DNA from 2 places in the Variovorax sp. RCC_210 genome. Region 2 is predicted to be linked to the other one. Evidence: predicted binding sites of a transcription regulator. Region 2 holds the regulator's gene; the other holds the start of a gene.
What was found. Region 2 encodes LexA, which represses DNA repair genes until DNA is damaged. Its sites were predicted from a motif close to ACTGTATNNNNATACAGT; they were not measured.
Positions count from the first base shown of each region.

Region 1: the regulator LexA is predicted to act here: its motif matches at 8,303-8,320, upstream of AB6807_RS14950 (ATP-dependent helicase).

Region 1 covers NZ_JBFUPJ010000004.1:7,600-22,146, forward strand. The annotation lists gene AB6807_RS14905 (glycogen/starch/alpha-glucan phosphorylase) at 1-325, shown strand, start outside; gene AB6807_RS14910 (biopolymer transporter ExbD) at 402-884, opposite strand; gene AB6807_RS14915 (MotA/TolQ/ExbB proton channel family protein) at 928-1,623, opposite strand; gene dapB (4-hydroxy-tetrahydrodipicolinate reductase) at 1,661-2,446, opposite strand; gene AB6807_RS14925 (outer membrane protein assembly factor BamE) at 2,620-3,189, opposite strand; gene fur (ferric iron uptake transcriptional regulator) at 3,281-3,700, shown strand; gene hprK (HPr(Ser) kinase/phosphatase) at 3,760-4,713, opposite strand; gene AB6807_RS14940 (PTS sugar transporter subunit IIA) at 4,812-5,279, opposite strand; gene hpf (ribosome hibernation-promoting factor, HPF/YfiA family) at 5,470-5,799, opposite strand; gene AB6807_RS14950 (ATP-dependent helicase) at 6,142-8,289, opposite strand; gene corA (magnesium/cobalt transporter CorA) at 8,516-9,502, shown strand; gene AB6807_RS14960 (YoaK family protein) at 9,575-10,330, shown strand; gene AB6807_RS14965 (5'-methylthioadenosine/adenosylhomocysteine nucleosidase) at 10,323-11,099, opposite strand; gene AB6807_RS14970 (ABC transporter substrate-binding protein) at 11,104-12,741, opposite strand; gene AB6807_RS14975 (peptide ABC transporter ATP-binding protein) at 12,787-13,842, opposite strand; gene AB6807_RS14980 (ABC transporter ATP-binding protein) at 13,839-14,547, opposite strand, start outside.
Region 2 covers NZ_JBFUPJ010000001.1:881,233-895,779, reverse strand. The annotation lists gene lpxK (tetraacyldisaccharide 4'-kinase) at 1-776, shown strand, start outside; gene AB6807_RS04395 (Trm112 family protein) at 757-939, shown strand; gene kdsB (3-deoxy-manno-octulosonate cytidylyltransferase) at 936-1,709, shown strand; gene adk (adenylate kinase) at 1,846-2,502, shown strand; gene AB6807_RS04380 (asparaginase) at 2,540-3,508, opposite strand; gene lexA (transcriptional repressor LexA) at 3,582-4,265, shown strand; gene AB6807_RS04370 (hypothetical protein) at 4,404-4,781, shown strand; gene AB6807_RS04365 (D-2-hydroxyacid dehydrogenase family protein) at 4,952-5,959, shown strand; gene AB6807_RS04360 (MFS transporter) at 5,956-7,125, shown strand; gene AB6807_RS04355 (3-hydroxyacyl-CoA dehydrogenase) at 7,314-8,834, shown strand; gene AB6807_RS04350 (oxepin-CoA hydrolase, alternative type) at 8,855-9,634, shown strand; gene AB6807_RS04345 (Crp/Fnr family transcriptional regulator) at 9,695-10,414, shown strand; gene AB6807_RS04340 (phosphotransferase) at 10,470-11,558, shown strand; gene AB6807_RS04335 (acyl-CoA dehydrogenase family protein) at 11,612-12,883, shown strand; gene AB6807_RS04330 (GNAT family N-acetyltransferase) at 12,969-13,451, opposite strand; gene glmM (phosphoglucosamine mutase) at 13,459-14,547, opposite strand, start outside.

The DNA.
Region 1 (14,547 bases), on a different contig from region 2:
GCCGCGCGACATCTACGAGCAGAACGCCGAGCTCAAGCGCGTGCTCGACGCCATCCGCGACGGCGCGTTCTCCGCGGGCGAGCCCGCGCGCTACCAAGGCATCTACGACGCGCTCGTGAACTGGGGCGACCACTACCTGCTGCTGGCCGACTACGCGAGCTACGTGGCCAAGCAGGCCGAGGTCGATGCGCTGTACCGCGACTCCGACGCGTGGACGCGCAAGGCGATCCTGAACGTGGCGGGCATGGGTGCGTTCTCGTCTGACCGCACGATCGCGCAGTACGCGCATGAAATCTGGAAGACCAAGCCGGTGGTGCTGGGCTGAACCCGCGGTTGCGGTGGTCGAGCGGCACGACGCTGCTGATCGGGTTGCCGCTCGTGGCCTGAGCGGCGGCGATCTCTCAGCGCGGCGCTGCGGGCGTGGCCGAGGTTGCCTGAGGCGCGTCCGTCACGAAGCCGATGCGGCTCAGCCCGGCCTTGTTCGCGATGCCCATCAGCGCCACCACCTTGCCGTAGGGCACGGTCTGGTCGGCGCGCAGCTGCACCTCGGTGTCCTTGCTGTCGGCCGCGGCCTTTTCGAGCCGGGTGGCCAGTTCGTCGTCGGTCACCGGCTGGTCGTTGAAGAACACCTTGCCCGACGCATCGACCGCCAGGCTCACGAACTTGGGCGCGTCGTTGGGCTGGCCGGCGTCGGTCTGAGGCAGGTCGAGCTTGATGGAGCTGGCCATCAGCGGCGCGGTGATGATGAAGATCACCAGCAGCACCAGCATCACGTCGACCAGCGGCGTCACGTTGATGTCCGACAGCGGCCGCTGCGCGCCGCCGCCCATGGCGCGCCCGCCGGCACCGGTGCTGCTGCCTAGCGATGTGCGTCCGAAGGCCATGGTGCAGCGTGCCGTGTTGAAGCTGTTGAAGCGGTGGAAGCCGTCAGACCGGCATCGGCCGCGCGGGCGGCGGTGCCACGGGGGCCGGCGGCGTGCCGAAGCTGGCCAGCAGGTCGTGCGCGAAGCCTTCGAGCTCGGCCTCGATGCGCCCGATGACGCGGCCGAACACGTTGTAGGCCAGCACGGCCGGAATGGCCACGGCCAGGCCGAAGGCCGTCATGACCAGCGCCTCGCCGACGGGGCCGGCGACTTTGTCGATGGTGAAGCCGCCGGTTTGACCGGCAATGCCCGCCAGCGCCCCGTAGATGCCCCACACCGTGCCCAGCAGCCCGACGAAGGGCGCGGTGGCGCCCACGGTGGCCAGCAGGATCTGGCCCGCCTGCAGCCGCCGCAGCGCGCCGTGCAGCGCGTCGCGCAGCACACGGGTCAGGCGCTGGTTGCGATCGACCGTGGCGCCCAGCGTGCCGTCGGGCGCACGCGTGGCCACGCCCTGGATGGCGGACACGGCGGGCCAGACCAGCCCAGCCTTGTCGAAGGCCTTGAGCTTGTGTTCGGCGTCGGCCAGCGTGGACGACTGCCAGAACGCGGCGATGCTGCGCAGCACGTCGCGCGTGCCGCCGCGCAGCAGCCAGGCCTTCCACAAGATGATGACCCAGCTTGCGATGGACATCGCCAGCAGCAGCGCCGCCACCGAACGGCTGACGCCGTCGCCGTGGGTCAGCAGTTCGAGCACGCTCATCGGCGGTCCTTTGGTTCAGCGAAAACGCGGCAGGTCTTCAGCGAAGACCCAGCACGTCGTACATGTCGAACAGGCCCGCGCGCTGCCCGGCCAGGAAGCGCACCGCGCGCAGGCTGCCCTGGGCGTAGGTGACGCGGCTGGACGACTTGTGGGTGATTTCGATGCGTTCGCCCGTGCCCGCGAACAGCACGGTGTGGTCGCCCACGATGTCGCCGCCGCGGATGGCCGAGAAGCCGATGGTCGACGGGTCGCGCTCGCCGGTGATGCCGTCGCGGGCGTACACGGCGCATTCCTTCAGGTCGCGGCCCAGCGCGTCGGCAATGACCTCGCCCATCTTCAGGGCGGTGCCCGAGGGCGCGTCGACCTTGTGGCGGTGGTGCGCCTCGATGATCTCGATGTCGTAGCCGCTGGACATGGCCTTGGCCGCCATCTCGAGCAGCTTGAAGGTCACGTTGACGCCCACGCTCATGTTGGGCGCCATCATGATGGCGATGTCTTTCGCGATCTCTGCGATCTCCCCCTTCTGCGCGTCGCTGAAGCCGGTGGTGCCGATGACGGCCTGAACGCCGAGTTCGCGGCACACGGCCAGGTGCGCCAGCGTGCCTTCGGGGCGGGTGAAGTCGATGAGCACCTGGGCGTCCTTCAGGCCGGCACGCAGGTCGGACACGATGGACACGCCGCTGTCGAAGCCGAGGAAGGCGCCGGCGTCGGTGCCCAGGGCCGGGCTGCCCGCGATGTCGAGCGCGCCGGCCAGGCGCAGGTCGGGCGCGTTGCGCACGGCCTCGACCAGCATGTGGCCCATGCGGCCCGAGGCGCCGGCGATGGCAACGCGGCGCGCATCAGAAGCGGCGGCGGAAGTGGAAGCGGGATGGGCGGAGGCGGAAGTGGGTTCGGTCACGCGGATTCAGTCATGCAAAAACACGGGGAACACGGAACGGGCACTGCCTGGCTCGGCGGGCGCCGCCCGCTACGGCTGTCTGTCTGGCTGCGGCGCGTTCAGCGCGCGGCTTCGAGCGGGGGGTAGGCGGCGGGCAGCGGCGGGAGCGAAGCCTGCGCGTCGGCCTTGTCGGCGGTGTCCGCTTTCTTGTCGTCCTTGGAGGGGGCGAATTTCTTCAGGTCGTCTTCCGAGGCCTCGAGCGTGGGCACCTTGCCGGATTTCTTGCGGGTGTCGAGCGTAGCGACGAAGTCTTCTTCGCTCGGCATCTCGTCGCCTTCGAAGCGGTCCATGATTTCGCCGTTGAAGAACACCGTGAGGTGGCGTTCCTGCGGGTCGACGCCCTGGCGGCGGATGGTGAACACGTAGTCCCAGCGGTTGGCGTGGAACACGTCGGTCAGCAGCGAAGTGCCGAGAATTTCACGCACCTGCTGGCGCGACATGCCGGGCTTGAGCGCCGCGACCTGTTCCTTCGACACGAAATTGCCCTGGACCACTTCGACCTTGTACGGGGTGACCGCGGACAATGCACTCCGCGTCCGATCGCTGAAGCTGCTGCAGGCACCGAGGCAAAGCGTGGCGGCCACGGCGGCGACCATCAGCCAGGGACGGCGTTGGAAAATGGCAGGCATGGGAGGAAAAGGGGGTAGCGATATGATCGGCCATTGTAGCGGCAGCCCCTTTTCCAGGGCCTTTGCCGCAGCCCAGGGCGCAGGAACCAACATGGCCAACATCGACGAACTCAAGAACACCGGCCTCAAGGCCACATTGCCGCGCCTGAAGATCCTCGAGATCTTCCAGACCGGCAGCCAGCGGCACATGACGGCGGAAGACGTCTTTCGCGTGCTGCTGAACGAACACTCCGACATCGGCCTGGCCACGGTCTACCGTGTGCTCACGCAATTCGAGCAGGCCGGCATCCTGGAGCGCAGCCACTTCGAGAGCGGCAAGGCCGTCTACGAACTGAACGAAGGCACCCACCACGACCACCTGATCTGCACCTCGTGCGGCAAGGTCGAGGAGTTCTACGACGCCGAAATCGAGCGCCGCCAGCAAATGATCTCCAAGGACAAGGGCTGGATCCTGCAGGACCACGCCATGTCGCTGTACGGCCTGTGCGGCGACTGCGCCAGCAAGCACTGACACCGACCGCGGAGCGCCACGTCTGAGCGCACTGGGCTCACTGGGCGCAGAAACCGCGCTCAGTCCTGCCCGTTTTCCATCGCCTTGTGGTGCCGCGCCACGAAGTCGGCATAAGTGTCGATGCCGCGCAGCTGCAAAATCGAATTGCGCACCGCCGCCTCCACCAGCACGGCAATGTTGCGCCCCGCCACCACCTGGATGATGACCTTGCGCACCGGAATGCCCAGCACGTCCTGCGTGAGCGGCGCCGAGGGCATGCGCTCGTAGTCGCGCTCGAAGCTGTCGCGCCGCACCAGGTGCACGATGAGCTTCAGCCGCATCTTCCGGCGCACCGCCGTCTCCCCGAAGATCGCGCGAATGTCCAGCAGGCCGATGCCGCGCACCTCCAGCAGGTTCAGCAGCAGGTCGGGGCAGCGCCCCTCGATGGTGTTCTGGTTGATGCGGTACAGGTCGACCGCGTCGTCGGCCACCAGGCCGTTGCCGCGTGAAATCAGTTCGAGGCCCAGTTCGCTTTTCCCGAGGCCCGACTCGCCCGTGATCATCACACCCATGCCCAGGATGTCCATGAACACGCCATGCATCGAGGTGCGCTCGGCGAAGTGCTTGGACAGGTAGGCGCGCAGCAGGTCGATCACGAAGGCCGACGACTCGCGCGTGGCGAACAACGGCAGCTGCGCGCGCTCGCAGATCGACAGCAGCTCGTCCGGCGCGGCCTGGCCGTCGGCCAGCACCAGCATCGGCGGCTCCAGCGTCACGATGCGGGCGATGCGCCGGGCGCAGTCTTCCTGGCTGCCCCGCGTGAGGTAGGCGACCTCGCGGGCGCCCAGGATCTGCACGCGGTAGGGGTGGATGTAGTTGAGGTAGCCGACCAGGTCGGCGGCAGATTGCGCGCGGCTGATGACCTCGGGGTCGAACTGGCGTTCGGACGCGCCCAGCCCCGCGAGCCATTCCCAGCGGAGCGAGCCGCGGAACTCCTCGAACATGGCATCGGCGCTGATGACGGTCGGCTTCATGCGTTCAGGCGCCGGCGCACGGGCGCAGGCATTGCGTTGGAGTGACGGAAGAGGGAGCCGCGCAGCTTATCAGCAGCCGCGCGTGCCGACGCATGCGCTCAGGCGACTTGCGTGGACTGCCAGCCGGCGATCAGCCCGTGCAGGGCGGCCGCGTCGGTGCTGGACTTGATCTGTTCGCGCAGGCTGGCGTCGCTCAGCAGCTCGGCGATTTCAGACAGGATCTCGAGGTGCTTCTGCGTGGCCGCTTCGGGCACCAGCAGGAAGATCAGCAGCGCGACGGGTTGCTCGTCGGGTGCGTCGAAACCGATGGGGTTGGCCAGCTGGAACACCGCGGCCATCGGTGCCTTCAGGCCCTTGATGCGGCCATGCGGAATGGCAACGCCATGGCCCAATCCGGTGGAGCCGAGGCGCTCTCGCGCGAACAGGCTGTCGGTGATGAGGGCACGGCCCAGGCCGTGAAGGCTTTCGAACAGCAAACCTGCTTCTTCGAAAGCACGTTTTTTGCTGGTGGCGTCAACGCTCACGAGCACTTGAGCGGGCGGCAGGATGGACGCGAGGCGATTCATGGTGGGTGCAGAGCGGGGGCGATTATGCACCCGCTTGGTAAAAACCCCCAGTCCCCCTATTTACTTTCTGTCTACATGTTGCCCGCACGCCTCTTGGCGCCTGGGAAGCTTGCCAAAGTCCCAGTGCAGAGGTCGGAAAACAAAAAGGCCGCCCGCAGGCGGCCTTCGGCTTGCGCGCGGGGCGCTTTGCCTACATGAGGCGTTTGGGCGCGGCGTGATGGTGGTCCTGCAGCCGGTCCTTGTGGCGCACCACCTGGCGGTCCAGCTTGTCGACCAGTTCGTCGACCGCGGCGTAGAGATCAGCGTGGCTCGATTCCGCGAACATGTCACTGCCCTTGACGTGGATGTTGCACTCCGCCCTTTGGCGGCGTTCCTTTTCCTTTTGCTTTTCCACCGTGAGGATCACCTTCACATCGACCACCTGGTCGAAGTGCCGTGTGATCCGGTCCAGCTTGCTCGTGACGTAGGTGCGCAAGGCAGGTGTGACGTCGAGGTGATGACCGCTGATCGTCAAATTCATGAATGACCTCCTGGAATTGACGGTTGGGGAAATGACCGCGCTCCGGAATGAAGCGTGGCCGGGGGAACTGGGAAGTAGAGGGAGAGAGAGGGAAAGGGGGAAGAGAAGGAGAAATGAGACAGAAATTGGGGCGGTCGATTCACTATGCCCAAGCTGTCACGGTATTGCAATACCAGGGTTGCCCGCGGTGCCGCGAACGGGCGCGCGGCGTTTCGCACGCTCATGAATCCATAGCAGCCCATGCGCGCCGGGCAGGCCTTGCAGCCGTTCGCGCAGATGTGTGTCAGCTCGAAAAACCCGGTGACCCTCCCGGCGACAGGGCTTGCCCGCTCCCGCGCCGGCTCACCGCCAGGCGGCGCGCATCCGGTTGCGCAGGTCGATCACCGCGCTCGGCGGCGGCACCGCCGGTGGACGTTCGGGCGGGGGCGGCCAGGTCTGCTGTTCGAAGCCAGCCAGGTCGGCATCGGCGATGAAGCGCGTGCGGTTGGCGTACAGGTGCCGGTCGCCGCGCGCGGCCTGCTGCGTGACATAGAAGCGCTGCGGCACCAGCAGGTGCAGGTGGTCGCGCGCCCGGGTCATGGCCACGTAGAGCAGCCGGCGTTCTTCTTCCAGCTCCTGCGCGCCCTGCGCCACGTCGGCCGGCATGCAGCCGTCGACCACGTTGAGCACGTGCACCGAATTCCATTCCTGCCCCTTGGCCGAATGAATGGTCGAGAGGATCAGGTAGTCCTCGTCGAGCAACGGCGGGCCGGGGCGGTCGCTGGTGGCATCGGGCGGGTCGAGCGTGAGCTCGGTGAGAAAGCGCTCGCGCGAGCCGTAGCCGGCGGCCAGCCGCGCGAGCTGCTCCACGTCGGCGCGACGCACGCCGGAGGTGTCTTCGTACAGCCGCTCCAGGTGCGGCTGGTACCAGCGCATGGCCACCTCCACGTCGGCCGGCCACTGCAGCGCAGGCGTGCGCAGCGCGGCGTAGGTTTCGGCGAATTCGGTCCACTGCGCGCGCGCGGCGGCGGGCGGCACGAAGTCGCGCACCGCCGCCGCCGGGTCGGCGGCCTTGTCCATCGCGTCGAGCAGCCGCGCGCCCGTGGCGGGCCCGATGCCCGGAATGAGCTGCGTCACCCGAAAGCCCGCCATGCGCCCGCGCGGGTTCTGCGCAAAGCGCAGCACCGCCAGCAGGTCTTTCACGTGCGAGGCCTCCAGGAACTTGAGCCCGCCGAACTTCACGAACGGAATGTTGCGCCGCGCCAGCTCCAGTTCGAGCCCTGCGCTGTGCGACGAGGTGCGAAACAGCACCGCCTGCGACTTCAGCGCCAGCCCGCCCTCGCGGTGCGCCAGCACCTTGTCGGCCACCCAGCGTGCCTGCCCGGCCTCGTCGGCCACCAGCACCAGCAGCGGCTTGCCCGCCGACGGCTTGTCGGTCCACAGCGTCTTGGCATGCCGCTCGGCGGCCTGCGCGATCACGCGGTTCGACACGTCGAGGATGGGCTGCGTCGAGCGGTAGTTGCGCTCCAGCGTGACCACGCGCGCGGCCTGCGTGAACTGCGACGGAAAGTCGAGGATGTTGCGCACCGTGGCGCCACGGAACGAGTAGATCGACTGCGCGTCGTCGCCCACCACCGTCACGCCGCGCCCGTCGGGCTTGAGCCCGAGCAGGATGGAGGCCTGCAGCAGGTTGGTGTCCTGGTATTCGTCGATGAGCACATGGTCGAAGCGCCCGCCCATCTGCGCGGCCAGCGCGGGCTCGGCGGCCATTTCGGCCCAGTAGAGCAGCAGGTCGTCGTAGTCGAGCACGTTCTGCTGCTGCTTGGCCTCCACGTAGGCGCCGAACAGCTTCTTGAGCTCGGCCTCCCATTCGGCGCACCAGGGGAAGGACTCCTTCAACACCTGCCCCAGCGCCGCGCGCGTGTTCACGCAGCGCGAGTAGATCGACAGGCAGGTGCCCTTGCGCGGAAAACGGTTCACGGTGGACGACAGGCCCAGCTCGTGGCGCACCAGCCCCATCAGGTCTTCGGCGTCGCCGCGGTCGTGGATGGTGAAGTTTTCGTCCAGCCCGATCTGCGGGGCGTACTCGCGCAGCAGCCGCGCACCGATGCCGTGGAAGGTGCCGGCCCACGGCAGCACGGGCGGCGCCTCGGACTTCAGGCCCAGCACCTTGGCCAGCACCTGGCCGGCGCGGCGTTCCATTTCCTGCGCCGCGCGGCGCGAGAAGGTCAGCAGCAGCAGGCGCTGCGGATCGACGCCGCCGGCAATGAGATGCGCCACGCGGTGCGCCAGCGTGCTGGTCTTGCCCGAGCCGGCGCCGGCGATGACGAGCAAGGGACGCTCGTCGCCCTTGTCGCGCCCGGCATCGCCCTCGGCATGGCCGATGGCGGCTCCCACGCCATGCTCCACCGCCGCGCGCTGCGCCTCGTTGAGCGCGGACAGCGCGGCGGCCAGGCGCTCGGCCTGGGTCTTCGGCGCGGAAGGGAAAACGGGGAGCGCAGTGGTCTGCATGGCGCACGACTTTACTGTATGTCCGTCCAGTCCGGCCACCCCGGCGTCATATGGCCGGTGACATAATCGCGCCTCGCTGCAACCGGAGATTCTTCCCATGGAAACCGCCCCGTCTCGGCAGCTTTCAACTCCCTTTCACTGACGCGATTTTTCGCTCACGTCGGGCCCGGGAATTGAAAGCGCCCCCCTCCCCGCCCACGTTTCAGTCACACCCGGGAGTGAGCCCATGCTCAATATCTTTACGCTCGCCAACGGCCGCCTCGTCCAGGAAGAGATCGAGGCGCTCGAAGAGCTCTCCAAATTCCAGCCCATCTGGGTCGACCTCGAGTCGCCCACGCTCGAGGAAAAGCGCTGGATCAAGCAGTACTACGGCCTGTCGATCCCCGAAGACGCGATGGACGAGGACATCGAGGAGTCCGCCCGCTTCTACGAGGAAGACAACGGCGAACTGCACATCCGCTCCGACTTCCTGATCGACGACGACGAAGACCCCCGCACCGTGCGCGTGGCCTTCATCCTCAACCAACACAACACCGACCTGCGCAGCCGCGGCGTGCTGTTCTCGATCCACGACGAGGACGTGCCCGTGTTCCGCCTGCTGCGCATGCGCGCGCGCCGCGCCCCGGGGCTGATCGAGGACGCGAAGGAAGTGATGCTCAAGCTGTTCGACGCCGACGCCGAGTACTCGGCCGACACGCTGGAGAACATCTACGACGAGCTCGAAGTGGCCGGCAAGAAGGTGCTCTCGGGCAACGTCAGCGACGAGCTGGCCGGCGAGGTGCTGGGCGCCATCGCGCGGCAGGAAGACTTGAACGGCCGCATCCGCCGCAACGTGATGGACACGCGCCGCGCCGTGAGCTTCATGATGCGCAGCAAGATGCTCAACGCCGAGCAGTTCGAGGAAGCGCGCCAGATCCTGCGCGACATCGAGTCGCTGGACAACCACACGGCCTTCCTGTTCGACAAGATCAACTTCCTGATGGATGCGACCGTCGGTTTCATCAACATCAACCAGAACAAGACCATCAAGATCTTCTCGGTGGCCAGCGTGGCGCTGCTGCCGCCCACGCTGATCGCGAGCATCTACGGCATGAACTTCAAGTTCATGCCCGAGCTCGACTGGTCGCTGGGCTACCCCTACGCGCTGGTGCTGATGGCGGCCAGCGCGCTGGGGCCGATGTGGTACTTCCGCCGGCGCGGCTGGCTGAAGTAACGCGCACCGCCGGCGCAGCGCAAGCGCGGGGGACAACGGGTGTAGAGTGGCTGCCGACCCGGAGAGCCCCCCGTGCGCAGACTTCGCTTCCTCACCAACCGCCACCGCGCGCCGTCCACCAACATCGCGCTCGGCCTGCTGCTGGCCTTCAATGCCGGCGCCGTCAACGCGGGCGGCTTCCTCGTCCTGCACATGTACACCTCGCACATGACCGGCTTCGCCTCGCAGCTGGCCGACGGCATGGTGCTGGGCAACCTCACGCTGCTGCTGAACGCGCTGGGCGCCATCCTCGCGTTCGTGAGCGGCGCCGCGGTGTGCGCGGTGCTGGTCAACTGGGGCCGGCAGCACCGCATGCACGGCGTGTATGCGCTGCCGCTGGTGCTGGAGGCGGCGCTGATGTTCCCCTTCGGCCTCATGGGCGCCATCACGCTCACCTGGGCCACGCCGTTCGCGGTGCCGCTCACGGTGCTGCTGCTGTCCTTCATCATGGGCCTGCAGAACGCGGTGGCGTCGAAGACCTCGGGCGGCAGCATCCGCACCACGCACATGACCGGCAACATCACCGACATGGGCATCGAGATCGGCAAGATGCTCTACTGGAACGGCCGCGCCAGACAAGACACGACGGCGGTGCGCCACGACCGCGCCCGCATGCGCCGCGCCGGCGGGCTGGTCGGCATGTTCGTGCTCGGCGGCGCGATGGGCGCGCTGGGCTTCAAGTACGTCGGCTTCGTGTGCGTGGTGCCGCTGGCCGCCTTGCTGCTCGCGCTGTCGATTCCGCCGCTGCTGCGCGACATTCCGCGCCGCAGGGCCGCCCCGCTCAGCTGAGCGCCGGCAGCGTGGCCAGCCAGGCGCCGACCAGCGCCAGGCTGTAGCGGCTGGCCACCACGGCCACGAAGCGCGCGAAGTCGCCATGCGCCGCGTCGTCGGCCCGGTCGGAAATGGTGCGCATCGCCGCGAAGGGCACGCCGTAGTCGTGGCACACCTGCGCCACCGCCGCCCCCTCCATCTCGACGGCGAGCGCGTCGGGCAACTCGCGCTGCAGCGCCGCGCTCTCCGCCGTGGTCGAGACGAAGCGGTCGCCGCTCACCAGCAGCCCGCGATGCACCTGGGGCGACGACAAACCGAACTCGTCGACGCCCTCCTGCCCGATCAACGCCACCGGGTCGCGCAGCACGTTCGTGACGACCTGCGCCAGCGCATCGCTGATCGCTGCGTCGGCCGCGAAGCGCGACAGCTCCATCAGCGGCACCTCGTGCTTCGGAAAGATCGGCGATGCGTCCATGTCGTGCTGCAGCAGCTCGGTCGCGACCACCACGTCGCCCACGTTCACGCCCGGCGCCAGTCCGCCCGCCACGCCGGTGAACACGATGGCCCGCACGCCGAAGCGTTCGAGCAGCACAGTGGCCGTGACCGCCGCCGCGACCTTGCCGATGCGCGACAGCACCGCGACCACCGGCTGGCCGTGCAGATGGCCAACCCAGAAGTCGCGCCCCGCGACGCGCACGCGCTGCTCGTCGGGCATGAGCGCGAGCAATGCGCCCAGCTCCTGCTGCATGGCGGCGACGATGGCAACAGGAGCGGCAGGACCGGCCATGCGCTTACTTCATGTCCACGCCGTAAAAGGTATGGCGTCCGAAAGGGCTCAGCTTGAAGTCGACCACTTCCTTGCGCACCGGCTTCAGCTGCACCGCGTGCGCGATGGTGAACCACGGCGCCTGCTCCTTGAAGATCACCTGCGCCTTCTTGTAGAGCGCGTCGCGGTCGGCCTGCTTGGTCGTGCTCTTGGCCTTCACCACCAGGTCTTCGTACGGCTGGTAGCAGAACTTCGACACGTTGCTGCCGCTGGCCGACTTGGCCGATGCGCAGCCCAGCAGCGTGTACAGGAAGTTGTCCGGGTCGCCGTTGTCGCCGGTCCAGCCCATCATGCCCATCTGGTGCTCGCCGGCCTGCAGGCGCTTGCGGTACTCGCCCCATTCGAAGCTCTTGATCTCGGCCTTCACGTTGACCTTGGCCAGGTCGGCCTGCATCAGCTCGGCGATGCGCTTGGCGTTCGGGTTGTACGGGCGCTGCACGGGCATGGCCCACAGGTCGGTGGAGAAGCCGTCGGGGAAGCCGGCCTGCGCCAGCAGCTTCTTGGCGGCCTCGGGGTCGTAGGGGTCGTCCTTCACGGCGTCGTTGTAGGACCACATGCTCGGCGGAATCGGGTTCTTCGCGGCCACGCCGGTCGACAGGTACACGCCGTCGATGATGGCCTTCTTGTTGATCGCCATGCTCACCGCCTTGCGCACGCGCACGTCGTCGAAAGGCTTCTTGGTGGTGTTGAACGACAGGTAGCCCACGTTCAGGCCGGGCTGCTCCAGCACCTGCACGTTCGGGTCCTTGCGGATCGCGTCGAGGTCGGCCGGGTTCGGGTAGGGCATGACGTGGCACTCGCCCTTTTGCAGCTTGGCCCAGCGCACCGAGGCATCGGGCGTGATCGCGAACACCAGGTCGTCGATCTTCGCCTTGCCGCCCCAGTACTGCGGGAAGGCCTTGAAGCGGATGATCGCGTCCTTCTGGTACTGCACCAGGTAGAAGGGGCCGGTGCCGATCGGGTCCTGGTCGACCTTCTCGGGCGTGCCGGCCTTCAGCATGGCGATGGCGTATTCCTTCGACTGGATGCCCGCGTACTGCATGGCCAGGTTCGCGAGGAACGGCGCCTCGGGCTGGTTGAGCACGATCTTCACCGTGTAGTCGTCCACGCGGTCCACCGTCTTCAGCAGCTTGGGCATGCCCATGTCGTTGAAGTAGGAGTGGTTCTGGCTCGTCACCTTGAAGAAGGGGTCGCTCTCCTTCCACTGGCGCTCGAGCATGAAGATGAAGTCGTCGGCGTTGAAGTCGCGCGTGGGCTTGAAGCTCTTGCTGGTGGTATGCCACTTCACGCCCTTGCGCAGGTGGAAGGTGTACTGCGTGCCGTCGGCGGAAATGTCCCACTTCTCGGCCAGGCCCGGCACGACCTTGGTGCCCCCGCGCTCGAACTCGACGATGGTGTTGTAGACCTGCGTGGTCACGTCGAACGAGGTGCCGGTGGTGTTCATGCCCGGGTAGAAGTTCTCGGGGCTGCCTTCGGAGCAATACACCAGCGTCTTGGCGGACACGGCGCCGCAGGCCAGGCTCAGGGCCACGGCGGCGAGCGCGGTCGGTGCCAGCAGCGCCAGCTTGCGTGGGCGGCGCGAAACGGTGGACTGGGGCTTCATGTCGACTCCTTGAAACACGGTTGAAAAAGTGAAAACAGGCGGCCCTCAGGCGATCGCCGCCATCGGGACATCGGCGCGCACCACCGGCGCGCCCTCGAGAAACTGCTCGGCGAAATGGCAGGCCACCTGCCGCTCGTCGAGCATGCGCAGCAGCGGCCGCTCTTCGCGGCAGCGCGGCGCCACATGCGGGCAGCGCGTGTTGAAAACGCAGCCCGTGGGCGGGTTCAGCGGCGACGGCAGCTCGCCCTTGAGCACGATGCGCTGGCTGCTGAGCCCCGGGGTGGAGGCCAGCAGCGCCTGCGTGTACGGGTGCAGCGGCCGCGCGAAGATGCGCGACTTGGGCCCCTGCTCCACCGCATGGCCCAGGTACATCACGAGCACGTCGTGCGCAATGTGGCGCACCACGCCGAGGTCGTGCGAGATGAAGAGGTACGCCAGCCCCAGCTCGGCCTGCAGGTCGGCCAGCAGGTTGAGCACCTGCGCCTGGATCGACACGTCGAGCGCCGACACCGGCTCGTCGGCCACCAGCAGGCGCGGCGACAGCATGAGCGCGCGCGCGATCGCGATGCGCTGGCGCTGGCCGCCGGAGAACATGTGCGGATAGCGGTTGGCGTACTCGGGCCGCAGGCCCACGCGCGCGAGCATGTCGCGCGCCCTGGCGGCGCGCTCGGCCTTGCCCAGCGTGGTGTTGATGGCCAGCGGGTCTTCGAGCACCGCCGAGATCTTCTTGCGCGGGTTGAGCGAGCCGTACGGGTTCTGGAACACCAGCTGCACGGCCTGGCGCAGCTCGCGCTTGCGGTCTTGCGGCGTGTCGACCGCGTCGGCGCCGACCAGCGTGAGCTGGCCGGCCGTGGGCTTCTCGATGAGCGCGACCATGCGCGCCAGCGTCGACTTGCCGCAGCCCGACTCGCCGACCACGGCCAGCGTGCGACCGCGCTCGATGCGAAAAGAGATGTCGCCCACCGCGCGCAGGTGCGCCGGCGCGCGGAACATGCCGCGGCGGATGTCGTAGGTGCGCTGCAGGTTGCGGGCTTCGACGACCACGTCGGTGGATGCGCCGGTGGATGCGTCAGCAGATACGTCGGTCGATGCGCTGGTCACGGCATCACCTCCGCCACCTGTTGTCGCGGCGGGTCTTGCGCGATGGCGGCCAGGCGCCCCGGCTCGCCGAGCGGAAAGTGGCAACGCACCTGAGCACCCTGGGCACCTTGCATACCGTGCACCTCGCGCAACGCCGGACGCACCTGGCACGCACGCTCCGTCACGTAGCCGCAGCGCGGCGCGAACAGGCAGCCCGCGGGCCGGTCGTGCACGCCGGGCACCACGCCGCTGATGGTGGCCAGCCGGCCTTCGGGCGCGGCGCGCTCGGGCAACGCGGCGAGCAGGGCCTCGGTGTAAGGGTGCTGCGGTGACGCGAAGAGCCGGTCCACGCGCTGGTGCTCCATCACCTGCCCCGCGTACATCACCGCGATGCGCTGCGCCATTTCGCTCACCACGCCCATGTTGTGCGTGATGAGCACCAGCGCCATGCCGCGCTCCTTCTGCAGGTCGCGCAGCAGGTCGAGGATCTGCGCCTGGATGGTCACGTCCAGCGCGGTGGTGGGTTCGTCGGCGATCAGCAGGCGCGGGTTGCAGGCGATGGCCATGGCGATCATCACGCGCTGGTTCATGCCGCCCGAGAGCTGGTGCGGGTAGCTGCCCAGGCGCGACGACGCGGCCGGAATGCCGACCTGTTCCAGCAACTCGGTCGCGCGCTTCTTCGCCTCGCGCTTGTCGAGCTTCAGGTGCAGCCGCAGCGTTTCCATG
Region 2 (14,547 bases):
TGCAGCACTTGCGCGCACGCGGGCTGCAGGTGGGCGTGGTCTCGCGCGGCTACGGCCGACGCACCGACGACTGCCGCGAAGTGCTCGCGGACAGCGACCCGCTGGACGTGGGTGATGAGCCCGCACTGATTCATCACGCAACCCGAGCGCCCGTGTTCGTGGCGCGCAAGCGCATCGAGGCCGCGCGTGCCCTGCTCGCCCGGCATCCGGCCACGCAGGTGATCGTCAGCGACGACGGGCTGCAGCACCTGGCGCTGGCGCGCGACATAGAGATTTGCGTGTTCGATGACCGCGGCATCGGCAATGGCTGGCGGCTGCCTGCCGGGCCGTTGCGCGAAGCCTGGCCGCGCAAGGTCGACCTGGTGCTGCACAGCGGCGCGCGGCCAGCCTTTGCCGGCGGGTCCACCGCGACGCGGCGACTGGCGAACGAGGCGCTGGTACACGACGGCTCGCGCGTGCCGTTGGATTCACTCGTCGGGCGCCCGGTGATTGCCTTGGCGGCCATTGCGCGGCCCGAGGCTTTCTTCGACATGCTGCGCGCACGCGGCCTGACGCTCGCCGAGACCATCGCCTTGCCCGATCACCACGACTTCGACGGTTGGCAACGCCCGGACGCACCCGGCCACACGCTCGTCTGCACCGAAAAGGACGCCGTCAAACTCTGGCGCCGGGCGCCCGACGCGCTGGCCGTGCCGCTGGAGTTCGCGCCCTCCCCTGAATTCTTCAACGCGCTCGACGCAAAGCTATCATCGCCCGATGGATACCAAGCTGCTTGAACTGCTCGTCTGCCCCGTCACCAAAGGTCCGCTGACCTGGAACCCCGAGAAGCAGGAGCTCTGCTCGCGCAGCGCGCGCCTTGCCTACCCGGTGCGCGACGGCATTCCGGTGCTGCTCGAGAACGAGGCGCGCACGCTGTCCGACGAAGAGCTCGGCCTGTGAGCTTCACCGTTCTGGTGCCGGCGCGCCTGGCGTCGACACGGCTTCCCAACAAACCCCTGGCCGATATCGCCGGCCTGCCCATGGTGGTGCGCGTGGCGCAGCGCGCGGCCGAATCGGGCGCCGCGCGCGTGGTGGTCGCCGGCGACGACGCCTCGATCATCGAGGCCTGCAAGGCGCACGGCATCGAAGCCGTCCTCACCCGCCAGGACCACCCCAGCGGCACCGACCGGCTGGCCGAAGCCTGCGAGCAACTGGGCCTCGACGGCGACGACATCGTGGTGAATGTGCAAGGCGACGAACCGCTGATCGACCCTGCGTTGATCGACGCGGTCGCGTCCACGCTGGCCTCGCACAGCGAAGCGGCCATGAGCACCGCGGCGCACGAGATCGATTCGATCGCAGACTTCATGAACCCGAACGTGGTGAAGGCCGTGCTCGACGCACAAGGCAACGCCATGTACTTCAGCCGCGCGCCCATTCCGTGGTGGCGCGACGGCTCGACACACGGCGATGCGCCCGCCGTGCTGCCCACGCCGGCGCCGCTGCGTCACATCGGCATCTACGGCTATCGCGCGGGCTTCGTGCGCAAGTTTCCGTTGCTGCCGGCGGCGCCCGTCGAGGGCACCGAGGCGCTGGAACAGCTGCGCGCGCTGTGGCACGGGCACCGGATCGCGGTGCATGTGAGCCATGTCGCGCCCGGCCCGGGCATCGACACGCCGGAAGACCTCGCGCGCGTGCGCGCCGTCTTTGCCGCTCGGCCCAGCGCCTGAGAAAGCCGCCCGGCCTGCGGGAAGTGCGGAGATTTTCTCGAGGGCACGCATGCTATCCTCGAAGCAATTCCGCCTGGCCCAGCCATGAGGCCGACGCTGGGTGCGACACAAAATCTAAGAACCGTCCGAGGACACCATGAGACTAATTTTGCTGGGCGCGCCCGGGGCGGGCAAAGGCACGCAAGCGGCCTTCATTTGCCAGAAATACAGCATTCCGCAAATCTCGACCGGCGACATGCTGCGCGCCGCGGTCAAGGCTGGCACCCCCCTGGGACTGCAGGCCAAGGCTGTCATGGATGCGGGCGCACTGGTCAGCGACGACCTGATCATCAACCTGGTGAAGGAACGCATCGCGCAGGCCGACTGCGCCAGCGGCTTCCTGTTCGACGGCTTCCCGCGCACCATTCCGCAGGCGGACGCCATGAAGGCGGCGGGCGTCAAGCTCGACTACGTGCTCGAGATCGATGTGCCCTTCGGCGACATCATCGAACGCATGAGCGGCCGCCGCTCGCACCCGGCTTCGGGTCGCACCTATCACGTCAAGTTCAACCCGCCCAAGGTGGAAGGCAAGGACGACGTGACCGGTGAAGAACTGATCCAGCGCGAAGACGACAAGGAAGAAACCGTGCGCAAGCGCCTGGACGTGTACAGCCAGCAGACGCGTCCGCTGGTGGACTACTACTCGGCCTGGGCCAACACCGACCCGGCCGCCGCGCCGAAATACCGCGCCATCAAGGGCGTGGGCACGGTCGACGAAATCACGCAGCGTGCGCTGGCCGCACTTAGCAGCTGATCTCGCAGCCGCCCTCTCGCAGGGCGGCTTTTTTACGTTACCCGAGCAGTTCCAGCATCAGCGCGATGCGCGCCTTCACGGGCGTCAGCGCGCCCGCATCGCGGAACTGGTCGCCTGCCTTCGGCAGGATGCGCCCGTTCACGCAACGCGTCGCACGAACGATGGCAATTCCGTCGGACTGCGCCTTCAGCGCCGCTTCTTCGAGCGCGTGATGCAGCGTGCCGTTGCCGGTGGCGGCCAACACCAGCCCTCGCAGCGGATCGACGCCCTTCGCCTGTACCTGCACCAGCGCCTCGACCACGGCCCCGCTCGCACCGGCGTGGCTCATCACGATTTCCACGCGCGGCCATTGCACGACAGCGGCGTCGAAGATCTTCGACAACTGCGATGCAGCAGCCTCGGGCCACGCGCGAACCAACCGCACCTCGCCCTCTTCCACGTAGCCCAGCGGCCCGGCATCGCCTGACGCGAACGCATCGAGCCGGTAGGTGTGCGTCTTCTGGATGTCCAGGCCGCCGTGGATCGTTCCGGCGCACACAGCCATCACGCCCCGCGCACCCGGCGTGGATGCGACGCTGATCGCATCGCGCACGTTCTGAGGCCCGTCGGGCGCCAGCGCCGTCGCGGGCCGCATCGCGCAGGTGAGGACCACCGGCTTGCTTGCGACGAGCACCGAGTGCAGGAAGAACGCGGTCTCCTCCAGGGTGTCCGTGCCGTGCGTGATGACGATGCCCGCCACGTCAGCCTGCGCCAGCCAATGCGCGCAACGCTGCGCCAGCTTCTGCCAGACGCTGAAGGACATGTCCTTGCTGTCGAGCTGCGCCACCTGCTCCGCCACCAATGCCACGCCCGTAGGCGCATCGATGCCGCCAAGCAGGTCTGCAACACCCACTTGCCCCGCCGTGTAGCCGATGTTGTCGCCGCTGCTGGCGGCCTTGCCGGCGATGGTGCCGCCGGTGCCCAGGACCACCACGCGACGCACTTCAGGCGAAAGGGAATTGACCATCACTTGTCAACTTTAAAAAACTGGTTAAAAATACAGGTACTGGATATCTAGCCAGTGCCGCAAGGAACCACATATGCAGTTCGCAGTGAAGCTTACAGCCCGCCAGCAGCAGATCCTGGACTTGATCCAGAGCGCCATCGCACGCACCGGTGCGCCACCCACGCGTGCCGAAATTGCCAACGAGCTCGGGTTCAAGTCGGCCAACGCCGCCGAAGAACACCTGCAGGCCCTGGCGCGCAAGGGCGTCATCGAGCTTGTCAGCGGCACCTCGCGCGGCATTCGCCTGAAGGGCGACGCCCTGCGCTCGCTGAACGAAACACGCCATCGCGAAGGCAGCCAGTTCTCGCTTTCGCTGCCCGGCATGGCCCAGCTGGCGCTGCCGCTCATCGGCCGCGTCGCAGCCGGCTCTCCCATCCTCGCGCAAGAGCATGTCGACCAGACCTACTACGTCGAGAACACCTTGTTCCAGCGCCAGCCCGACTACCTGCTGAAGGTGCGCGGCATGTCGATGCGCGACGCCGGCATCATGGACGGCGACCTGCTCGCCGTGCAGGCCACCAAGGAAGCGCGCAACGGCCAGATCGTGGTGGCGCGGCTGGGCGAAGAAGTGACCGTGAAGCGCCTGAAGCGCAACAAGCAGGTCATCGAGCTGCACGCCGAGAACCCCGACTACCCGACCATCATCGTGCAGCCAGGCGAGCCTTTCGAAATCGAAGGCCTCGCTGTCGGGCTCATTCGCAACACCATGCTGATGTAGGCCTTACGGCCTGCTGCCAGCAGCACCTCATCCGGCCGCGACAGGTGGCGGGCGTATGGCGAAGAGTCGCCATCACCCTGTCGCAGCCGATTCAAGAAATCCTGCCTGTGTTCAACCTCATACTTTTTTGGAGTTCACATGGGAATCGCCCTCCTCGCCATCGCTGATTTCTGGATGCCGCTGCAATCGCTGGCCAACAGACTGATCCCGGCACGCCGGCCCCACGCCAGGGACCATCTCGACCACAACGATAGCTCCGCCGGCTTGCGCTACGTGGCGGTGCGCCCTGCCTGCGCCTCCCGCAACGGCGCCGGCATGACCACGCCTGCGGTGGCCACCGCCCCTGCGCGTCCGCTGCGCGTGGTTCGAGTGGTCGACGGCAAAGGGCAGCAACGCAATGACCGTGTCGTGATCTCCGGCCGCATGGCCGACGTGTGCGCCGAACTCGACCGGCTGGCCGCGCTCGAGACCGCGGAAACCCTGGCCACGGCCCACCGCTCGACGCGCCTGCACTGAGCTGGCACCGAGCCAGCACTCGGCCCGACATTGGGGCGGCACTAAGCCCCGAATCTGCGGCGCAAGCACCTGCGAAGGCGCCCGGCAAGCCGCTTGGCAAGCCGTGCGGGCCGGGTATCCAAACGTTCACAGGTGCGTCGTGCCGATGCTGCGAGGCACAATGGCACGCCATGAACATTGTGATCCTCGACGACTACCAGGACGCGGTGCGCAAGTTGCGCTGCGCAGCCAAGCTGGACGCGTACGCGGCCAAGGTCTATACCAACACGGTGAAGGGCATCGGGCAGCTGTCGGTTCGCCTGAAAGACGCCGACGTGATCGTGCTGATTCGCGAGCGCTCCCAGATCTCGCGCCAGCTCATCGAAAAGCTGCCCAAGCTCAAGCTCATTTCTCAGACCGGACGCATCGCCGGTCACATCGATGTCGCGGCCTGTACCGAACGCGGCGTGGCCGTGGCAGAGGGCTCCGGCTCGCCGCAGGCCCCGGCTGAACTCACGTGGGCGCTCATCATGGCCGCCATGCGCCGGCTGCCGCAGTACATCAGCAACCTGAAGCACGGAGCCTGGCAGCAGTCGGGGCTCAAGTCGGCGTCGATGCCGCCCAACTTCGGGCTCGGCTCGGTGCTCAAGGGCAAGACGCTGTGCATCTGGGGCTACGGTCGCATCGGCCAGTTGGTGGCGCGCTACGGGCAGGCCTTCGGCATGCAGGTCGTCATCTGGGGCCGCGAAGCCAGCTGCGCCAAGGCGCGCTCCGACGGCTTCCAGGTGGCGCAGAACCGGCACGAGTTCTTCGCCGCCGCCGACGTGCTGTCGGTGCACCTGCGGCTCAACGATGAAACCAACGGCCTCATCACGCTGGAAGACCTCTCGCGCATGAAGCCGACGGCGCTGTTCGTCAACACGTCGCGCGCCGAACTGGTCGAGGCCGATGCCCTGCTCGCCGCGCTCAACCGCGGCCGCCCCGGCCTCGCCGCCATCGACGTGTTCGAGAGCGAGCCGCCGCTGCAGGGCCACGCGCTGCTGCGCCTGGAGAACTGCATCTGCACGCCGCACATCGGTTACGTCGAGCAGGAAAGCTACGAGAGCTACTTCGGCCAGGCGTTCGACAACGTCGTGAGCTACATCAACGGCAACCCCACGAACATCGTGAACCCGGGCGCGCTGCAGGTCCGCCGTTGAGCCCGGCCGCGCCGCGGCGCGCGTCGCAACGCGCGCTCTGGGCGCTGCTCGTGGGCAATTTCGTGATCGGCACCGGGGTGATGGTGGTGCCGGGCACGCTCAATGAAATCAGCAGTTCGCTGTCCGTCAGCGTTGCCACGGCGGGCCAGTTGATCACGGCCGCCGCGGCGGTGATGTGCGTCGGCGCGCCGCTGCTGGCCGCGGCGGTCGCAGGCTGGGACCGCCGCCGCTTGCTCGCGCTCACCATGCTCTGGTACGCCGCCGGCCACATGCTCGCCGCACTGATGCCGAGCTTTGGCGCCCTGCTCCCGGTTCGCATGCTCACGGTCATCGCGCCGGCCATCTTCACGCCGCAAGCGGCCGCCTGTGCCGGCCTGCTGGTGCCGCCCGAGCAGCGCGGGCGCGCCGTGACCTTCGTTTTTCTCGGCTGGTCGATCGCATCGGTGCTGGGCCTGCCCATTGGCGCGCTCATCGGCGGGCACCTGGGCTGGCGCGTGGCGTTCATGGTGATCGCGGCGCTCAGTGTCGCGAGCGCGACATCGATCTGGCTCACCCTGCCGAACGCCATTCGCCCCGCCGTGCTGAGCGCCGCCGCCTGGTCGCGCGTGCTGCGCAGCCCGGTGCTCATGGGCATCGTCTGCGTCACCGCGCTGCAGGGCACGGGGCAGTTCGTGCTGTCGAGTTATTTCGGGCCGATCCTCAAGCAGAACTACGGCGCGGACGCGACCTCGCTGAGTGTGGTGTGGGCGCTGTTCGGTGCATTCGGCCTGATCGGCAACATGGTGGTCAGCCGCTACATCGACCGGGTGGGCGCCGGGCGCATGGTGCTGGCGACGACCGCCTTGATCACGCTGAGCCTGCTGCTGTGGCCGCTGGCCGCCTCGCTCGCCTGGCTGGCCGTGGTGCTGGTGCCCTGGGGGCTGGGCTGCTTCGCGACCAACTCGGCCCAGCAGGCCCGCCTCGTGGGCCTGGCGCCGGCGCTGGCGCCCGGCTCGGTGGCGCTGAACAGCTCGGGCATCTACACAGGGCAAGCGGTGGGCGCGGCGCTGGGCGGCTGGCTGCTGGCCAACGACGCGGACGCATGGATGAGCTGGGTCGGCTTCGGCGTGCTGCTGGTCGCCATGGTGCTGAGCGTGGCCATCGACCGCAGCGGCCGCACGGCCTGAAACTGCCGAACCGCTAACCGCGCGGGGCCCCGGAACAGTGTCCCCGCCAGCGCCTCCTCGTAACACCCGTCACGCCCCTTGCGCGCGGGGCTGCAAAATCGGGGCTTCGCCAGCCACATCGCGGCACCCGCACCGGTGCCCCGTGCGGCGGCCCCGGATACCACTCAACCATTGAAACCCTCCAGCAAATGACAGTGAACTACACCCGAATCGGCGTCGTCGGCGCCGGCGCCATGGGTCGCGGCATCGCGCAGATTGCCGCCCAGGCAGGCAGCGAAGTGCTGCTGCTCGACAGCTTCGCCGGTGCCGCCGAACGCGGGCGCGAAGCCCTCGCCGCCCAATGGAACAAGCTGCACGAGAAGAACAAGATCGACGCCGCCACGCGCGACGCGTACATCGCCCGCGTGAAGGCCGTCGACTCGGCCCAGGCGCTGGCCGGTTGCGACCTGGTGGTCGAGGCCGTCATCGAAGACCTCGAGGTCAAGCGCACGCTGTTCCGCGAGCTCGAAGGCATCGTGGGCGACACGGCCACGCTGGTCACCAACACCTCGTCGCTCTCGGTCACGGCCATTGCCGCCGGCCTGAAGCACCCCGAGCGCTTCGCGGGCTTTCACTTCTTCAACCCCGTGCCGCTGATGAAGGTGGTCGAGGTGGTGGCGGGCTTCAAGACTGCGCCCGATGTCTGCGCGCAGCTCGCGGGCTACGCCAGGCAGATGGGCCACAGCGCCGTGCAGGCGCAGGACACGCCTGGCTTCATCGTGAACCACGCCGGCCGCGGCTACGGCACCGAGGCGCTGCGCATCGTGGGCGAAGGCGTGGCCGATTTCGCGACCATCGACCGCATCCTGAAAGACCAGGCCGGCTTTCGCCTCGGCCCGTTCGAACTGCTGGACCTGACCGCGCTCGACGTGTCGCACCCGGTGATGGAGTCGATCTACCACCAGTACTTCGAAGAGCCGCGCTTTCGCCCCAGCGTGATCACCGCGCAGCGACTGGCCGCGGGCGCGCTGGGCCGCAAGACGGGCGAAGGCTTCTACCGCTACACCGACGGCGTGATGCAGCAGACGCCCGAAGCGGCTGCACCCGTGGTCGAGGGCACGCCCTCGGTCTGGGTGTCGCCGCGTGCGGCGCGCCGCGCCGAGCTGCTGCGCCTGGTGAACACACTGGGCGCGCAGATCGACAGCGGCGCCACGCCCGCCGCGCATTCGCTGATCCTGGTGGCCCCGCTGGGCTTCGACGTGACCACAGTGGCCGCGGTGGAGCGCCTGGACGCCACGCGCACCATGGGCATCGACATGCTGATCGACGACGCCGCCACCAAGCGCCGCGTGCTCGCCACCAACCCGGCCACGCGCCGCGACATGCGCGACACCGCGCACGCCCTGTTCGCGCGCGACGGCAAGGCCGTGAGCGTGATCCGCGACAGCGGCGGCTTCGTCACGCAGCGCGTGATCGGCGCCATCGTGAACATCGCCGCCGACATGTGCCAGCAGCGCGTGTGCACGCCGGCCGACCTGGAAACCGCCGTGCAGCTGGGCCTGGGCTACCCGCGCGGCCCGCTCGCCATGGGCAACCTGTACGGCCCGACCAACATGCTCGAGGTGCTGTTCAACCTGCAGACGGTGTACGGCGACCCGCGCTATCGCCCGAGCCCGTGGCTGCGCCGCCGCGGCGCGCTGGGCCTGAGCCTGCTGCACGAAGAAGAATAAAAGCCGAGGACCACCACGCAATGACCGCCGAACTGAAGAGCACGAGCGAAGGCAGCACCATGGTGCTGACCATCGCCAACCCGACCCAGCGCAACGCCCTGGGCCCCGAGATCTACGCCGCCGGCATCGAGGCGCTCAACGGCGCCGAGGGCAGCGCCGAGATCCGCAGCGTCGTCATCGTGGGCGAAGGCGCATGGTTCTGCGCCGGCGGCTCGCTGCAGCGGCTGCTGGCCAACCGGCAGCTCGACCGCTCGGTGCAGGCCGAGAGCATCGAGGGCCTGCACAACTGGATCGATTCGATCCGTACCTTCCCCAAGCCGATCATCGCGGCGGTCGAAGGCGCTGCCGCCGGCGCGGGCTTCTCGCTCGCGCTCGCCTGCGACTTCGTGGTCGCGGCGCGCGACGCGGTGTTCGCGGCCTCGTACAGCAACGTGGCGCTGTCGCCCGACGGCGGCCTCAGCTGGCACCTGGGGCAGCAGCTGCCGCGCCAGCTGGCCAGCGAATGGCTCATGAACGGCGAACGCATCGGCGCGCAGCGCCTGCATGCGCTGGGCCTGGTCAACGAACTCACCGAGACCGGGCAGGCGCTGCAGGGCGCGCTGGCCTTAGCCGCCAAGCTCAACGCGCGCGCGCCCAACTCGCTGGCGAGCATCAAGGAGCTGCTGAGCGATGCGCGCGGCGCCACGCTCACCTCGCAGCTCACGCAGGAGCGCGACCACTTCGTGCGCAACCTGCACCACGCGAACGCAGGCATCGGCATTGCCGCGTTTCTCGACAAGAAGCCACCGCAATACGAGTGACGCCCCCCGCGTCGCTCCCGTGACACCCCCCGCCTTTTCAGTCGCCGAGAGGACAGACCAATGGACGACCCCATTCTTACTATCGAAGAACGTGAAGCGATCAACAGTGGTCGCTGGTTTTCTTCCCTATCCCCATCGCTACGGCACGACATCCTCCGATGCGCTTTCGTCAAACGCTACAAGGACGGCGACCTGATCGCTGCCCGCGGCGACCCGCCCGAACACTGGATCGCCTGCGCCAAGGGCGCGGTGCGCGTGAGTTCGACGGCCGTCTCGGGCAAGCAGGTGACGCTGACCTACGTGGAGCCGGGCATCTGGTTCGGCGACGTGGCGATGTTCGACGGGGACCGGCGCACGCACGATGCGTATGCGCACGGGGACAGCACCATCCTGTGCGTGGCTCGCGCCGACTTCCAGAAGATCCTGGCGTCGCACGTGGAGCTGTACGAGGCGCTGATGCGACTGCAGGCGCGGCGCATCCGCACGCTGTTCGGGCTGGTGGAAGACCTCAACACCCTGCCCCTGCGGGCACGGCTGGCCAAGCAGCTCATTCACCTTGTGCGCAGCTACGGCGTGCCGAACCTGGACGACGGCAGCCAGATGCGCATCGGGCTGCAGCTGGCGCAGGAAGAACTGGCGCAGCTGCTGGGCGCGTCGCGCCAGCGGGTCAACCAGGAGCTGAAGACCATGGAGCGCGAGGGCACCATCCGCATCGAGACGAGCGGGCTCGTCATCCTGGACCGCGCGGCGCTCATGCGCGTGTCGGAAGCTGAAGACTAGAACGCGCACCTGCAAGAAGACCACCGACAAGAACAGACAAAAGACAAGCACCGACATGAGCCAGGACTTCTCCAACTTCATCGGCACCCGTGCCGTCTCGCAACAGCACGCCTTCGACGTCGACGCGCTTGCCGCCTGGCTCGAGAAGAACCTCGAGGGGTTCAAGGGGCCGCTGACGGTCGAGATGTTCAAGGGCGGCCAGTCGAACCCGACCTACAAGCTGGTCACGCCGTCGCAAAGCTACGTGATGCGCGCCAAGCCGGGCCCGGTCGCCAAGCTGCTGCCCTCGGCCCATGCGGTGGAGCGCGAGTTCAAGGTGATGAGCGGCCTGGCAGGCACCGACGTGCCGGTGCCGCGCATGTACTGCCTGTGCGAGGACGAAGGCGTCATCGGGCGGGCCTTCTATGTCATGGAATTCATGCAGGGCCGCGTGCTGTGGGACCAGTCGCTGCCGGGCATGAACAACGACGAGCGCGCGGCCATCTACGACGAGATGAACCGCGTGATCGCCGCGCTGCACTCGGTGAAATTCGCCGAGCGCGGCCTGGCCAGCTACGGCAAGCCGGGCAATTATTTCGAACGCCAGATCGGCCGCTGGAGCAAGCAGTACGTGGCGTCCATCACCCAGCCCATTCCCGAGATGGACAAGCTGATGGAATGGCTGCCCGCGCACATGCCGGCCAGCGCGCGTGACGAGAGCATGGTGTCGATCGTGCACGGCGACTTCCGCCTGGACAACATCATGTTCCACGCCACCGAGCCGCGCGCCATCGCCGTGCTCGACTGGGAGCTGTCGACGCTGGGCCATCCGCTGGCCGACTTCAGCTACCACTGCATGTCGTGGCACATTTCGGGCGCCACATTCCGCGGCATCGGCGGCCTGGACCACAAGAGCCTGGGCATTCCGACCGAGAGCGAATACATCCGCAAGTACTGCGAGCGCACCGGCCTCACCACGCCCGAGGCGCTCGCGCCCGACTGGAACTTCTACCAGGCCTACAACCTGTTCCGCATGGCCGCGATCCTGCAAGGCATTGCCAAGCGGGTCGAGGCCGGCACCGCATCGAGCGAGCAAGCCGTGGCCTCGGGCCGCGGTGCACGCCCCATGGCCGAAATGGCCTGGCAGTTCGCCCAAAAGGCGTAACCGCCGTCCTTCAGCGCCACCCCACTCACACAGGACCCACCAGGAGACACAAGATGGACTTCGAATACTCGGCCAAAACCAAAGACCTCCAGAAACGCGTCAAGGCGTTCATGGACGAGAACATCTACCCGGCCGAAGCCGAGTACAGCGCCGAGCTGGCCGCCAACACGGTCGCCGGCAAGCGCTGGAGCGCGCTGAAGACCGTCGAGAAGGTCAAGGAAAAGGCCAAGGCCCAGGGCCTGTGGAACCTGTTCCTGCCGGTCGACAGCGCCTCGGCGTCCGGCTACGCCGGTGCCGGCCTGACCAACCAGGAATACGCACCGCTCGCCGAGATCATGGGCGCGGTGCCATGGGCGAGCGAAGCCTTCAACTGCTCGGCGCCCGACACCGGCAACATGGAAACCATCGCGCGCTACGGCTCCGAAGAAATCAAGGCACGCTGGCTCAAGCCGCTGCTCGAAGGCGAAATTCGCTCGGCCTTCGCGATGACCGAGCCCGACGTGGCCTCCAGCGACGCCACCAACATCGCGACGCGCATCGAACGCCAGGGCGACGAGTACGTCATCAACGGCCACAAGTGGTGGATTTCCGGCGCGGCCGATCCGCGCTGCGCGGTCTACATCACCATGGGCAAGACCGACCCCGACGCGCCGCGCCATTCGCAGCAGAGCATGGTCATCGTGCCGGCGGACGCCAAGGGCATCCGCATCGTGCGCCCGCTCAACGTGATGGGCTACGACGACGCGCCGCACGGCCACGTCGAGATGTACTTCGAGAACGTGCGCGTGCCGGTGGGCAACATCCTGCTGGGCGAAGGCCGCGGTTTCGAAATTGCGCAAGGCCGCCTTGGCCCGGGACGCATCCACCACTGCATGCGCCTGATCGGCCTGGCCGAGCGCGCGCTCGAGCTGATGTGCAAGCGCGCCTCGTCGCGCGTGGCCTTCGGCAAGACCGTGGCCTCGCAGACCGTGACGCAAGAGCGCATCGCCGAAGCGCGCTGCAAGATCGACATGGCGCGCCTGCTCACGCTGAAGGCCGCCTGGCTGATGGACGTGGCCGGCAACAAGGTCGCCAAGAACGAGATCGCCATGATCAAGGTCGTCGCGCCGACGATGGCCTGCCAGGTGATCGACTGGGCCATGCAGGTGCATGGTGGCGGCGGCATGTGCGACGACTTTCCGCTGGCCAACGCCTACGCGCATGCACGCACGCTGCGCTTCGCGGACGGTCCGGACGAAGTGCACCGCAACGCGATCGCCAAGTGGGAGCTGGGCCGCTACGCGCCGAACAAGGCCGACGCCGACATGCCGGTGACGCGCTTCTGATTGTTGTGTTGCTCCCTCTCCCTTGCGGGTAGAGGGTTGGGGCGAGGGCCGACGGCGTTCAAAACGCCGCGGCCCTTTTTCTTTGTCAGAGCTTCTTTTGCAGGAAGACAGCGTGGCCGAAGGCCGGGTCGAGCTGGTAGCCCGCGAACCCCTCGCGCTCGTACGCGCGCAACGCGGGCGCGTTGCCCGACAGCACCTCGAGCGTGAGCTTGCAGGCGCCCCGGCGGCGCGCCTCCTGCTCCACCAGCGCGAACATCTGCTGCGCCACGCGCTGGCCGCGGTGGCTGGCCAGCACCACCACGTCGTGGACGTTCACCAGCGGCTTGCAGGCGAAGGTCGAGAACCCCTCGATGCAGTTGACCAGGCCCACCGCGTGTTCGCCGTCATAGGCCAGCACGCTGAAAGCCTGCGGGCGCGCCGCCAGCGCGGCGGGGAGCCCCTGGCGAACCACCGCATCGAGCGGCGTGCCGCCGCCGGCAGGGTCGCTGGCATAGGCATCGAGCAGGCCGACCAGGGCGGTGGCTTGCGCCGCGTCGCGGTAGTCGACGAGACGGACGTTGATCGGCATCACCACATCACTTCGCCGGTTCGAGCGTGGCCGCCAGCCGCTTCGCGCTCGATTCGGCCTGGGCCGCATCGCGCGCCTCGACCATCACGCGCACCAGCGGCTCGGTGCCGCTCGCGCGGATGAGCACGCGGCCCGCGTCGCCCAGCTCGGCCTCGATGCGCTCGGTTTCGCTGGCAAGGGCCTGGTTGTCCTTCCAGTTCTGCTCGGGCGCGAGGCGCACGTTGATGAGCGTCTGCGGGAACAGCGTGACGCCGTCGAGCAGCTGCGCCACGGTCTTGCCGCTGCGCACGCAGGCCTGCAGCACCTGCAGCGCGCTGACGATGCCGTCGCCCGTGGTGTGGCGGTCGAGGGCCAGCAGGTGGCCGGAGCCCTCGCCCCCCAGGATCCAGCCGCGCTTGTCGAGCTCTTCGAGCACGTAGCGGTCGCCCACCTTGGCGCGCACGAACTCGATGCCCTGCTTGCGCAGCGCGACCTCGACGGCCTTGTTGGTCATCAGCGTGCCGACCACGCCGACCGGCTTCTCGCCGCGCGCGATGCGCTCGGCCACCATGAGGTACAGCAGCTCGTCGCCGTTGAACAGGCGGCCGCTGGCGTCGACCAGCTGCAGGCGGTCGGCGTCGCCGTCGAGGGCGATGCCGTAGTCGGCCTGCTGCGCCGTCACCGCGCTCACCAGCGCCTGCGGGTGCGTGGCGCCCACGCCCTTGTTGATGTTCAGGCCGTCCGGCGACACGCCGATGCTGGTCACTTCCGCGCCCAGCTCGTGGAACACGTTGGGCGCCACCTGGTAAGCCGCGCCGTGCGCCGCATCGACCACCAGCTTCATGCCGCGCAGCGTGAGGTCGTTGGCGAAGGTGCTCTTGCAGAACTCGATATAGCGGCCGGCCGCGTCGTTGAGGCGGCGGGCCTTGCCCAGGGCGGCGGAGTCGGCCCACACCGGGGCTTCTTCCAGCGCGGCTTCCACCGCCAGTTCCCAGGCGTCGTCGAGCTTGGTGCCCTGCGCGCTGAAGAACTTGATGCCGTTGTCGGGGTAGGCGTTGTGGCTCGCGCTGATCACCACGCCGAGGCTGGCGCGTTGGGCCCGCGTGAGGTACGCCAC